4 regions of the Pseudarthrobacter sp. CC12 genome follow, and region 4 is predicted to be linked to each of the others. Evidence: riboswitches for the same ligand, from Rfam matches in the RefSeq annotation. Region 4 holds a riboswitch; each other region holds the start of a gene.
What was found. Region 4 has a riboswitch for thiamine pyrophosphate ahead of thiC (phosphomethylpyrimidine synthase ThiC). Riboswitches for the same ligand answer to the same signal wherever they lie in the genome.
Positions count from the first base shown of each region.

Region 1 (3,201 bases), on a different contig from region 4:
GCAGGACAATGATCCGGTCCACCAGGTCCTTCCAGACGGAAACCCGGTGCTCCACCACCACAAGGGTGGCCCCGGTCTTGTCCAGGCAGCGGGCCACGGCGTCGCGGACCTCCAGGACGCCGTCCGGGTCGAGGTTGGCGGTGGGTTCGTCCAGCAGGATCAGGCCCGGACGCATCGCCAGGATGCCCGCCAGCGCCAGGCGCTGCTTTTGCCCGCCGGACAGGGCCGACGTCGGGTGGTCCAGCGGGAGGTGGGAGAGTCCGACGTCGGCAAGCGCCGCGTGCACCCGGGGCCAGATCGCGTCGCGGGGCACCGCGAGGTTTTCGGCACCGAAGGCGACGTCGTCACCAACGCGGGAGAGGACCACCTGCGTTTCGGGGTCCTGCTGCATCAGGCCGGCGCGGCCGCGCTGGGCGCGGGGCGCGGCTCCGTCCACCCGGAGCGAACCGGACTCGTCGGCGTCGCCTGATTCGCCGTCGTCGTCGATGTCTCCCAGGACGCCGGCCAGCGCGTGCAGCAGGGTGGACTTCCCTGCGCCGGAGGCGCCGAGCAGGAGCACCCGCTCCCCGGGGGCGATGTCCAGGTCAAGGCCGTGGACGGCGGGTTTGGCCCTGCCGGCATGCCGCCAGCCCCAGCCACGGGCGGTGACGGCGGCGGGGCGGACCGCGCCGGAGTCCTGGGAGGGTGCCATCAGGAGAAGACGGGCTCCGTTGCGGCCTTGCGGGACGCGAAGGAGCTCAGCACCCCGGTGCGTGCCAGGCCGCGGGTGGCAACCCAGGCCAGGGCACCCGCAAGGATGGCCCCGGAAATGGTGGTGAGGACAATGTAGGCCAGCTTGTCGGCGCCGGAGTAGGCGATGTTCCAGCCCCACGGTGCAAACGAGTCGTTCAGGCCGCAGAAGAATCCGGCCGCGGCGCCTGCCAGCAGGGACGCGGGCAGGTTGAACTTGCGGTAGACGAAGATTGCGAAGATGATTTCCGCGCCCAGGCCCTGGATGAAACCGGAGAACAGGACCGAGGCGCCGTACTGGGAACCCATCAGCAGTTCGCCGGTGGCGGCGACGGTCTCGCAGAACAGGGCGGCCCCCGGCTTGCGGATGATCAGCATTCCCAGCACGCCGGGAATCATCCAGCCCCCGGCGAGCAGGCCGGTCAGGGGTGGGTAGGCTGCGTTCATGGGGGCGGACAGGGCGGCGGCACCCTGGTCCCATGCCCAGAAAATAACGCCGCCCGCGATGGCCACCAGCGCGGCGACAACGATGTCCACGACGCGCCAGGACTTGCTGGTGGTCTTCTTGATTGCTGCAGTACTCATGTGATCCTCCTGGGAAACAGGAGGGGAAAGTGGACCCGGCCGGCGGCCTGTGGCCGTGGAACCGCGACACTTTGAGAACTCGACTCCCTTGCGCCGGTACTAACCGGATCAGGTTCGAGGGTCTGCGGCTGTCCGCACTCTCAGCGCCCACCTGCGGTGCCCGGCTAATGCCAGGTTGTCCGACGGCGGCGCTCCCCTGTCGTTTTTAGTGTTGCTTTTGGTGTGGGTAACGCTTGTTGTTGTGCCCGGTTGGGCGTGGTCAAGTTTACACCTGGCCGGGCTGGATTGCGGGCTGCCGGCGCCAATCACCCGGATATGACCGGCTAGGCTGGGAGCAGTCCGTTTTCCGCCCGCAAGGAGTACCTGGAATGAACCTTCTCATCAAACTGCTCGGGACAGGCGTGAGCCTCGGCGCAGGCCTCGCCGGTACCAAACTGGTCAATGCCATCTGGGAAAAGACCACCGGACAGAAGCCGCCCACCGGCAAACACGAGGACGTACCCACCAGCCTGCGTTCGGCGCTGACCTTTGCGCTGATCTCGGCGTCGGTCAGTGCCATCATCCAGGTCCTGGCCAACCGCGGCACCCAGCGCGCCATCACCCGCTTCGCGAAGACCCAGGACATCGTCTAGCGTCGTGCCCCAGCGTTACCGGCCGTCGTCGGGGCTGTCCTTCCGGGCAGTCTCGGCGGCGGCTTTTTGCACCACGGCTTCCAGTTCATCGGTGGTGAGCAGTTCCCGGTGCAGGTGCTTGGTGCGGTAGCCGGCACGGCCCACCATGTGGGCGGACACGGGCACCGTGAGGAGTTGGAAGATCCACGCCACCACCAGGACCGGCCACACCCACCACGTCCGCAGCTGCAGCCCGATGGCCGCCAGCAGCAGGAAGAGCCCCAGCACCTGCGGCTTCGTGGCGGCGTGCATGCGGCTCAGGAGGTCCGGGAACCGCAGCAGGCCTATCGCGGCGCCCAGGGACATAAGGGCACCCACCACCATGAACACGGCGGAGGCGAGGTCGATCCAGGCGTCGGGCCGGAAGAAGTCAGGATTCATTGGGCTTGACCCTCCTGTCTGCCACGAACCGGGCTACGGTCACGGAACCGATGAACCCGATGACGGAGATGGCCACCACCAGCATCAGGTTGTTCAGGTGCCGGTTCACCGCCATATCGATGCATAGCGCCCCGGCAAGGATTGCGAGCAGCACGTCGGCAGCCAGCACCCGGTCCAGCAGCGACGGGCCACGGGCGATCCGGATGATGGCACCGGCGGCCGCCAGCGAGAAAATGACGGCTGTGACAGCCAGGACAACGGGCATCATGCGCCGGCCTCCATACGGACCTCTTCCAGTTCATCCGCGGTGCCCATGATGCGGATCAGGCCCGCTTCAATGGAGCGGACCTCGTTCCGCAGGCCTTCCACGTCCTTCTTGGAGGTGATGTTGAGTGCGTGCAGGTACAGCGTGGACGTGGAACGGTCCACGTCCACCACCAGGGAACCCGGGATCAGGGAAATCACGTGTCCCGTGGCAGTGACGATCAGGTCCTGGTGGCTGCGCAGTTTCACCGCGACCACGGCATTGGTCACCTTGGGGCCGCGGACAGCTGCCAGATACAGGACCTGCGCGCTGGCCACCACCACCTTGCCCACGAACGCCAGCGCAAACGGCACGGCGTGGAGAATATTGAACCGGCCGCTGAGCTCCACCGGCGGGAGGTAGAAGAGCCGGGCCACGCCCACGGCCAGCAGGGTCCCGAAGAGGAGGTTGCCGGGGCTGAAATCCTGCCACAGGGCGCCCCACACAATCACCAGCCAGACCAGGAGCGGCAGTTCCTGGCGCAGTGAAATGCGTTTACGGCTCATCGTCCTCCTCCCGCCGCGGTGGCGC
Region 1 covers NZ_JARDJH010000001.1:20,050-23,250, reverse strand. Annotated here, with positions in the region: gene PV772_RS00110 (ATP-binding cassette domain-containing protein) at 1-691, opposite strand, end outside; gene PV772_RS00105 (ECF transporter S component) at 691-1,314, opposite strand; TPP riboswitch at 1,382-1,522, opposite strand; gene PV772_RS00100 (DUF4235 domain-containing protein) at 1,683-1,946, shown strand; gene mnhG (monovalent cation/H(+) antiporter subunit G) at 1,962-2,366, opposite strand; gene PV772_RS00090 (monovalent cation/H+ antiporter complex subunit F) at 2,356-2,634, opposite strand; gene PV772_RS00085 (Na+/H+ antiporter subunit E) at 2,631-3,176, opposite strand; gene PV772_RS00080 (Na+/H+ antiporter subunit D) at 3,173-3,201, opposite strand, start outside.
Region 1: it holds a riboswitch for thiamine pyrophosphate, as region 4 does, so the genes downstream of both, PV772_RS00105 (ECF transporter S component) here and thiC (phosphomethylpyrimidine synthase ThiC) in region 4, are expected to answer to the same signal.

Region 2 (3,201 bases), on a different contig from region 4:
CTGCGGCTGCGCGACATCGGCGGCATCATCGTGATCGACTTCATCGACATGGTGCTCGAATCCAACCGCGACCTGGTCCTGCGCCGCCTGGTTGAGTGCCTGGGCCGGGACCGGACCAAGCACCAGGTTGCCGAGGTGACCTCACTCGGCCTGGTCCAGATGACGCGCAAGCGCATGGGCACCGGCCTGCTGGAGGTGTTCGGCGAGCAGTGCGAGGCCTGCGCCGGCCGGGGCGTCGTGACCCACGACGATCCCGTGGAGCACCGCCGGGCCAACACGGTGGCGGCCGAGCACCACGTCCAGCGCACCGACAACCGGCCCGAAACCCGTGCGGAGGCCCGCCCGGAAGCGCAGCGGAACGACGCCCAGCCCGGTGTCCGGTCCGAACGCAAGCGGCGGCGGGGACGCGGCGGCCAGCAGCCCGAGGCTGCCCCGGCACCTGCCGTCCATGTCCACACCGTCCAGCCGGACCCGTCCGACGCCGAGCGGCACGCCAAGGCGGAGGCAACCAGGCTTGCCCTGGCGAACATCGCCGCTGCCGCCCATGCGGCCCACCTGCACGACGACGAGGTAGCGGCTGCCCGGCAGGTGCCGGCCGCGGAGCCCGCGCAGGTACCCGTTGAGGAGAAGCACGACGCCGATGCCCCGGCACGTCCCGCAGCCGTCCTCACGTTCGGCGGCGAGGAAGTCCCGCTTCCGTTCGTGGAGCACGCCGGGGAACAGCATCCGAAGCCTGCCCTGACGCTGGACCGGCTTGCGGAAGCATTCGCACACCTGGGCCAGCCGGCTTCCCCTGTGGGACATGCGCCTGCCAATCAGGCAGAGGCTCTGCAGGCAGCAGAAGAGGCAGCACCGGAGCAGCCGGCCGGCGCAGGGGCGGCGGGAGCCCGCGCCGGTGCCGCTCCTGAGGCGTCCCCTGAAAAGGACTATTCGGACCACACGCTGGAGCAGTCCCGGCAGCGCCGGCCCCGGCGCCACCGGGCCGCCAGCCGTGCCCAGGGTGCCGCCAACGAGACCGCCGTCCAGCACCATGAAAACGTCCAGGCTGATGCCGGTGGGCACTCGCACGCAGCGAAGGCCCCCGAACCCGCGAAGGACCAGCCGGAACCGCGGAAGGCGGCCGAGGAACCCATCATCCTCGGCGTCGGGGTGCCTGCCTCGGAACTCTAGGCACAGGAGCTTCCAGCCAGGAATCCCCGTCCTGCGCATCGGTCCACCCGGATTACCGGGGGTACCGTGCGGGGCGGGGATTCCTGCCGTTGCGGGAGGGCCCATTTTTGCGGCGGCCGTTGTCACCTTTTTCCCGGGTGCGGCACACGGGCTAGGGTAGGAACCGACACGGGGTGCCGCGCAGCAGGCCGGCTGAGATCCAGACCCGTTGAACCTGTCCGGCTAGTACCGGCGAAGGGATGTCTCTTGTCTTCGACCCTTTCCATGCCCCTGCCAGCTTCCTCCGCCGCCGGCACCGGGCTGCCAACCGGCCGGGAAGTCCCGCGGGTCCTGTCCATCGCCGGCTCCGACCCGTCCGGGGGCGCAGGCATCCAGGCCGACCTGAAAAGCATTGCCGCCCACGGCGGTTACGGCATGGCAGCCATCACGGCCCTGACGGCGCAGAACACGTGCGGTGTACAGGCAGTCCACGTTCCTCCCGCAGCCTTCCTGGCACAGCAGCTGGACGCGGTCAGCGATGATATCTCCATTGACGCCGTCAAGATCGGCATGCTGGGGGACGAGGCCGTGATCCGCACTGTCCGGCACTGGCTGGAGAAGGTCCGTCCCGCCGTCGTTGTCCTGGACCCGGTGATGGTGGCCACCAGCGGCGACCGGCTGCTGAAAGAGTCCGCCGAGGCCGCCCTCCGGGACATCTTGCCCCTGGCCCACCTCATTACCCCCAACCTGCCGGAGCTTGCCATGCTGGTGGGCGCGGATCCAGCAGACAGCTGGGCGGCAGCGCTGGAGCAGGGGAGGCGCCTGGCGGATGCCACCGGCGCCACCATCCTTGTCAAGGGCGGGCACCTGGCGGGTGCGGACTGCCCGGATGCGCTGGTCAATACGGCAGGCCTCCTGCCAGGGGAAGTGGTGGAGGTGCAGGGAAACCGCATCGACACGCGCAACAGCCACGGCACCGGCTGTTCCCTTTCCTCCGCGATGGCCACCGTCCAGGCACGCCTTGGCGACTGGGAGGCATCGCTCCGAACGGTCAAGCCATGGCTGGCCGGCGCCCTTGAGAAGTCGGAGCAGCTTGAAGTGGGCCGGGGAAACGGCCCCGTGCACCATTTCCACCACGTGCGGCCGGCCCTCGCGGAAGGCGCTTTCGCTGCCCGGCTGTGGACGGAAGCCCAGCAGGACCTGGCGGACATCTACGCCCTGGACTTCATCCACGGCCTGGCCACCGGGGACCTGGCCGAGAAGGACTTCGCCTACTACCTGGCGCAGGATGCCCTGTACCTGAACGGCTACTCCCGGGTCCTTGCCCGGGCGAGTGCCCTGGCCCCGTCAGAAGGGGAGCAGCTGTTCTGGGCCGGATCATCGCAGCAGTGCCTGGAAGTGGAGTCGGAGCTGCACCGCTCGTGGCTCAGCACCCGCCCCGCCCAGGGCGGACTTGGCCCCGTCACCAAGGCCTACGTGGACCACCTCACCGCAGCATCGGCGTCGGGAAGCTACGCCGTCCTGGCCGCCGCCGTCCTGCCCTGCTTCTGGCTTTACGCCGAAGTCGGGGAAAAGCTGCACGCCCGGTTCCTTGCCTCGGGAGAGCCGGGCGGCCACGCCTACGCAGCCTGGCTCCGGACCTACGCGGACGAGGGCTTCGCCGAGGCCACCCGCCGGGCCATCGCCATCGTGGACGCAGCAGGGCGGAAGGCCTCCGACCACGAACGCGCGGCGATGGTGACTGCGTTCAAGCAGTCCTGCCGCCTGGAAGTGGAATTCTTCGACGCGCCGAGGTTGCATTCCTGAACCCTGCGGGCAGCGCCGCCGCTATGATGGAGTCCATGGTTGCGGTGCTGCCTGTCGGAGTGTGGTTACTACCACACCCGGGCCGCCGGAACCAGCCTCATTTGCGGCCGTAGATGGATTTAGCGTATTCTGGATCTTCGGTGCTTACGCCAACACTTGGGTTATGACCCCACGGCGTTGAGGCACAGCGCGAACCCTGGCTTTTTTGAGTCGGTTCCGCACGCAAATTTTGTAATAAACGTCGAG
Region 2 covers NZ_JARDJH010000011.1:83,175-86,375, reverse strand. Annotated here, with positions in the region: gene PV772_RS10470 (Rne/Rng family ribonuclease) at 1-1,170, shown strand, start outside; TPP riboswitch at 1,330-1,427, shown strand; gene thiD (bifunctional hydroxymethylpyrimidine kinase/phosphomethylpyrimidine kinase) at 1,435-2,955, shown strand.
Region 2: it holds a riboswitch for thiamine pyrophosphate, as region 4 does, so the genes downstream of both, thiD (bifunctional hydroxymethylpyrimidine kinase/phosphomethylpyrimidine kinase) here and thiC (phosphomethylpyrimidine synthase ThiC) in region 4, are expected to answer to the same signal.

Region 3 (3,201 bases), on a different contig from region 4:
CGAGCACTCCTGGCCGGGCAGCAGGCTGCCGGCCCCCTCGCTGATCACCTCCGGATGCAGCGGGATCCGGCCGTCCGGAGCGTAGAACGTCTGTCCGCGGCGCCGGGTCTCGGCGTCCAGCGGCCCGCCCGGTGCAACGAATGCGGGGACGTCGGCGATGGCATACATGACGCGGTAGCCGGTGCCGTCCGGTTCGATGAAGACTGCCTGGTCCAGGTCCGTGGAGGACGCCGGATCGATAGTCACGAACTCGACGGCGGTCAGGTCGTAGGACGGCAGCTTCAGCGCCGCGACGGCGGCCCGGGCGTCTTCCACCGCGTCGGCAGGGTACGGCCCGGGCAGCTCAAGTTCGGTCCGCAGCAGGCCCAGCGCCTCTTCCAAGGCGTTCCTGTGGTCACGGACGTTAGGGGCCAACCGATGATGCGACACAAAATTCAGCGTAGCGCCAAGTCCCGGGATTAAGCAGTCTCAGCCGTCCAGCGCGCCGAGGAGCGAGGCAGCGGCTGCCGCGGGGTCGGCGGCCTCGGTGATGGCGCGGACCACCACGATCCGGCGTGCACCGGCCGCCACCACCTCGCGGACGTTTCCGTGGTCGATGCCGCCGATGGCAAACCACGGCACCGGATCCCCGGCCTGCCCGGAGGCATCGGCGGCGTACTTCACCAGTTCAGGCCCTACGGCGGCCCTGCCGGGTTTGGTGGGTGTGGCCCATACCGGCCCAACGCAGAAGTAGTCCAGCCCGGACGGGCCGCCGGTTGCAGCGAGGGCGGCGTCGACCTGGCCCGTGGTGTGGCTGGAGAGGCCGATGGCGGCGTTGCCGTTGACCAGCGTGCGCGCCGCAGCCAGCGGAAGGTCCTTTTGGCCGATGTGGAACACCGGTGCCCCGGACAGCACGGCAATATCGGCGCGGTCATTGACGGCCCACAGCCGGCCATGGCGTACCGCGGTCTCCTTCAACGCCGCCAGGAGGTCCAGTTCCTCGGCGGCCTCGATGGTCTTGTCCCGCAGCTGGATGATGTCCACGCCGCCGGCAAACGCGGCGTCCACAAACTCCGCGAAGTCGCCGTGCGCAGTGCGTGCATCGGTGCACAGGTACAGGCGGGCCGCCTTCAGGGCGTCGTTGTGGCCGGCGTTGGCAACTTCGGCTATGCCGGCCGGGGCTGCTGGAGCGTGGGGGCCTGCGGGCAGGGAGGAAGCGGACACATTCATGCCTGCAAGCCTAGTTCCTCTAAACTGGCCTGGTACTGCGGGAGCCCGCGGCAGCTGTCACAAAGCGCCGGGCTGAGAGGGCGTCAGAGCCGACCGCTTGACCTGATCCGGATAATGCCGGCGTAGGGAAGGAACCTTATGAGCACTCCCGTTGACCATCGTGCCGGGCCGTCCAGTGCCCCCCGTTCCACGGTCCGCGCGGACGTCGCCGTCATCGGCGGCGGAGTGGTGGGCCATGGCATCGCCTGGGAGGCGCAGCGCTCCGGCCGCTCCGTGGCCCTGATCGATGACGCGCCCGGAAGCGGTGCCAGCTGGGCCGCCGCAGGAATGCTGGCCCCCGTCAGCGAACTGCACTACCAGGAGGAGGACCTCCTGGAACTGATGCTTGACGCTTCCTCCCGCTGGCCCGGTTTCGCCGCAGGCATCGCAGGAGCCACCTCCGGTTCCGGATACCTGACGACGCCGACTCTCGCCGTGGGTGCCGACGCCGCGGACCGCCGCGCGCTGATGGACCTCCGCGCCGTACAGCAGGCCAACGGACTTGCCGTGGAACCACTCACCGTGCGGGACGCCCGCAAACGCGAGCCACTCCTCAGCCCCGCGATAGCCTGCGCCCTTGACACGCCTGCGGACCACCAGGTTGATCCCCGCCGCCTGCTGGCTGCCCTGCGGCAGGCCCTCGCCGGTGCCGTCCGCGGGAAGCCTGGCCTGGCTGTTGCAGGGGCGGTGGAAGGGTACGCCGTGCCGGACCGGGCCGGCGGCCTGCTGTGGGAGGGCGGAAGGGTCGTCGGCGCCAGCCTGGCTGGCGGCGGCACCGTCCTGGCAACGGATACGATCGTGGCCAACGGGCTGCAGGCAGGGGACCTGGGCGGCCTGCCCGACGGCCTCGACCTGCCCCTGCGCCCCGTACACGGAGACATCCTCCGCCTCGCCGTTCCGCAGCACCTCCAGCCCCTTGTGACGTCCACGGTGCGCGGGCTGGTGCATGGTGTCCCCGTCTACATCGTTCCCCGGCAGGACGGGACCGTGGTCATCGGAGCCACCCAGCGCGAGGACGCGCTGTCCGATGCCGTCAGCGCCGGGGGCGTCTATCAGCTGCTGCGCGATGCCCAGGCGCTGGTGCCCGCCGTCGCCGAACTGGAGCTGCTGGAGTGCACCGCAAGGGCCCGGCCCGGAACCCCCGACAACGCGCCGCTGCTGGGCCGCGTGCCGGCGGCCCCCGGATCTGCAGGCTACAAGGCCGGGCACGTCCCCGGACTCATCATCGCCACCGGGTTCTTCCGGCACGGGGTGCTGCTCACTCCCGCTGCCGCAGCCATCTGCGCCGGGTTGCTGGACGGGCATGCCGACCCGCGCTGGGCGCCCTTCAGTCCGGAGCGGTTCTCGCGTCCGGCCGCCGCCCGCACAAACCACCACACCAAGGAGACAGTGTGAACATCACCCTGAACGGAAACACCCACACGGTGGCGGACGGCACCTCCATCACCACGCTCGTCAGCCAGGTCACCGGACGCCCGCTGGCACCGAACGGCCAGGCGACCGACGGCGGGAAGCTGGGGGTCGCCGTCGCCCATAATGCCCAGGTGGTGCCGCGGAGCCAATGGTTCGCCACGGCGCTCGCCGAGGGCGACGACATTGAACTTGTCACAGCAGTACAGGGAGGCTGACACCATGACCGAAACCGGCACCATCAACCCGGCCGGGAATCCCGGGGCCGCCGACGGCCTGGTGATTGACGGCGTCGCCCTTGGATCCCGGCTGATCATGGGCACCGGCGGGGCACCCAGCCTGGACGGCCTGGGCGCTGCACTCCTGGCATCCGGCACCGCCCTGACCACCGTGGCCATGCGCCGGTACTCCACTGCGGAGACCGGCTCGTTGTTCCAGCTGTTAGTGGACCACGGGATCCGCGTGCTGCCCAACACCGCAGGCTGCTTCACGGCCAGGGATGCCGTCCTGACGGCGGAGCTTGCGCGGGAGGCCCTGGAGACC
Region 3 covers NZ_JARDJH010000008.1:38,252-41,452, reverse strand. Annotated here, with positions in the region: gene PV772_RS08535 (RNB domain-containing ribonuclease) at 1-429, opposite strand, end outside; gene thiE (thiamine phosphate synthase) at 469-1,209, opposite strand; TPP riboswitch at 1,237-1,356, shown strand; gene thiO (glycine oxidase ThiO) at 1,348-2,643, shown strand; gene thiS (sulfur carrier protein ThiS) at 2,640-2,876, shown strand; gene PV772_RS08515 (thiazole synthase) at 2,881-3,201, shown strand, end outside.
Region 3: it holds a riboswitch for thiamine pyrophosphate, as region 4 does, so the genes downstream of both, thiO (glycine oxidase ThiO) here and thiC (phosphomethylpyrimidine synthase ThiC) in region 4, are expected to answer to the same signal.

Region 4 (3,201 bases):
CGGCATCGGTACCGGCAAAGATGCGTACACCCGCGGCATGGGCTTGCGCCACCCGCTCCATCCTGCCTTCCCAGAGGACGCGCATGTGGGCGGCATAACGCGGGAACTTGGGCTCCGCCTGCGCAACAATGTCGGGGAAGGTGGCGATATTGATGAGCGTGGGCACGATCGGTACGCCCTGCTCCACGAACCGGGGCACGTGGCGGGGAAGGAGCCCGGTAGCGTGCTCGACGCAGTCGATGCCCGCGTCCAGCACCTGGTCCAGGGTGTCTTCAGCGAAGCAGTGCGCTGTTACCCGGGCACCTTCGTCGTGTGCCGCCTGGACGGCATCGCGTACGACGGCGGCAGGAAAGGACGGCGACAGGTCGCCGGCGCTCCGGTCAATCCAGTCCCCCACGAGCTTGACCCAGCCGTCGCCGTCGCGCGCCTGCTTCCGGACGGCCTCCACGAGGCCCTCGGGTTCCACTTCCTCGGCGAAGCCCCGCAGGTAGCGGCGCGTCCGGGCAATATGGCGCCCGGCCCGGATCAGCACCGGGAAGTCCACTCCGCCCTGCATCCAGCGGGTATCTGCCGGCGAGCCCGCGTCCCGGACCAGCAGGGTTCCCGCGCTAAGGTCCGCCTCCGCCTGGTCCCTGGCCGCCGCGGGCTCGACCGGACCAGTGGCCCCAAGCCCAATGTGGCAGTGGGCGTCCACGAAGCCCGGCAGCACCCAGCCATCCAAAACCCGGTCCGGAGCAGCCGCCGGCCGGCTGAACGTAAGCCTGCCGTCCACGGACCAGAGCCCGTGCCGCACCGTGTCCGGTGCAGTCAGGACGGGGCCGCGGAAGTGGATGATGCCTGCCATGGGGCTCCTTTCGATGCCCGGCCAGGCTAGCACCGCAATTATGACAAGGCCGCTCCAGGCGCCTGTGGTAGCTTCGTTCCTGACCACACGGGTGCCCTTGCAGGGGCTGAGATCGGGCTGACGCAGCCTGCGACCGTTGAACCTGTCCGGGTAATGCCGGCGAAGGAAGTGAGTATTCCCTTGAGTACGCAAAACACCCAATTGAACCCTGCCCTCCAGCCGTCTGACAGGGTGCCCGGTGGCGCGTCAATGCCGCCGGAAACCCAGTCGTTGAAGTCGCATTCCCTCGCCTACCTCGCGGATGAGGCGTCCGGGATCCGGGTACCGGTGACGGAAATTGCCCTTGAGCCGTCCCCCAACGGCCAGCCGAACGCACCGTTCCGGACGTACCGGACGGCGGGGCCGGGAAGCGACCCCGTCCGCGGCCTGGAGCCTTTCCGCGCGGAGTGGATCGTGGCGCGCGGAGACACCGAGGCCTACAGCGGCAGGCAACGCAACCTGCTGGACGACGGCCGCTCGGCCGTCCGCCGCGGCGCCGCCTCCGCGGAGTGGAAGGGCGCGCAGCCCGTGCCCCGCCGCGCCGTCGACGGCCGGACGGTGACGCAGATGCACTATGCCCGGCAGGGCGTCATCACGCAGGAAATGCGGTTCGTGGCGCTGCGCGAGAACTGCGATGTGGAATTGGTGCGCAGCGAAGTGGCTGCCGGCCGCGCCATCATTCCCAACAACATCAACCATCCGGAATCCGAGCCCATGATCATCGGCAAGGCCTTCCTGGTGAAGATCAACGCGAACATCGGCAACTCGGCCGTGACGAGTTCGATCGCCGAGGAAGTGGACAAGCTGCAGTGGGCAACCCAGTGGGGCGCGGACACCGTCATGGACTTGTCCACCGGCGATGACATCCACACCACGCGGGAGTGGATCGTCCGCAACTCCCCGGTGCCCATTGGAACCGTCCCCATCTACCAGGCCTTGGAAAAGGTCAACGGCGAGGCCAACGCCCTGACCTGGGAAATCTTCCGGGACACCGTGATCGAACAGTGCGAACAGGGTGTGGACTACATGACCATCCACGCGGGCGTGCTGCTCCGCTATGTCCCGCTCACCGCCAACCGCGTCACCGGTATTGTCTCGCGGGGCGGCTCCATCATGGCGGGCTGGTGCCTGGCCCACCACCAGGAGAACTTCCTGTACACGCACTTCGACGAGCTGTGCGGAATCTTCGCCAAATACGACGTCGCCTTCTCGCTGGGCGACGGCCTCCGCCCCGGTTCGACGGCGGACGCCAACGACGCCGCGCAGTTCGCTGAGCTGGACACCCTCGCCGAACTGACGCAGCGGGCCTGGGAGTACGACGTGCAGGTGATGGTGGAGGGGCCGGGCCATGTTCCCTTCCACCTGGTCCGCGAGAACGTGGAGCGGCAGCAGGAGCTGTGCAAGGGTGCGCCCTTCTATACCCTGGGGCCCCTGGTGACGGATGTGGCGCCCGGGTATGACCACATCACCTCGGCCATTGGCGCCACCGAGATCGCCCGGTACGGCACAGCCATGCTCTGCTACGTCACGCCGAAGGAACACCTGGGCCTGCCCAACAAGGACGACGTGAAAACGGGCGTGATCACGTACAAGATCGCAGCGCACGCCGCGGACCTGGCCAAGGGCCACCCCGGGGCGCATGAGCGCGATGACGCGCTGTCCAAGGCGAGATTCGAATTCCGCTGGCGGGACCAGTTCGCGCTGTCCCTGGACCCCGTGACCGCGGAGTCGTTCCACGATGAGACGCTACCGGCCGAACCGGCCAAGACGGCGCACTTTTGCTCCATGTGCGGTCCGAAGTTCTGCTCCATGCGGATCAGCCAGGACATCCGGGACGAATATGGCTCAGCGGACGCGCAGGCGGCGCTGGCGGACCTGGCCTCCGGCATGCGGGGGAAGAGCGAGGAGTTCCTGGCAGCCGGCGGCAAGGTCTACCTGCCGGAGCTGCGGGTCCCCGCTGACGGCTAGGACGCCCGGGCTGGCTGGCTCCTGCCGACCCCGCTGATGAACTGGCGGATGGCCCGGTCCCCGTCCCGGGAGTCCTGGGGCCGGTGCCCGCCCGCGGCAACGCGGTGCAGGGCGCCGGTCTCCCGGAGGTAGCCGGCAATTTCCTCGTAGAGCGGCTCCCAGCCACCAGTCAGGACCAAGGTGGGGACGCCGGGAACAATATGCAACGGCGCTTCCCAGGAAGGCTCCTGGAGCCGCAGCCGCCGCGCGGACCGCTTCTCCTCGGTGGTGGCAGGCTGCTGCAGGTCGGTGGCGTAGATCCGGCGGACAAACTCGCGCTGGAAGTCGTCATCGCTGAGCTGGCGGCGGAC
Region 4 covers NZ_JARDJH010000007.1:158,501-161,701, reverse strand. Annotated here, with positions in the region: gene PV772_RS08330 (amidohydrolase family protein) at 1-844, opposite strand, end outside; TPP riboswitch at 922-1,029, shown strand; gene thiC (phosphomethylpyrimidine synthase ThiC) at 1,094-2,851, shown strand; gene PV772_RS08320 (alpha/beta hydrolase) at 2,848-3,201, opposite strand, start outside.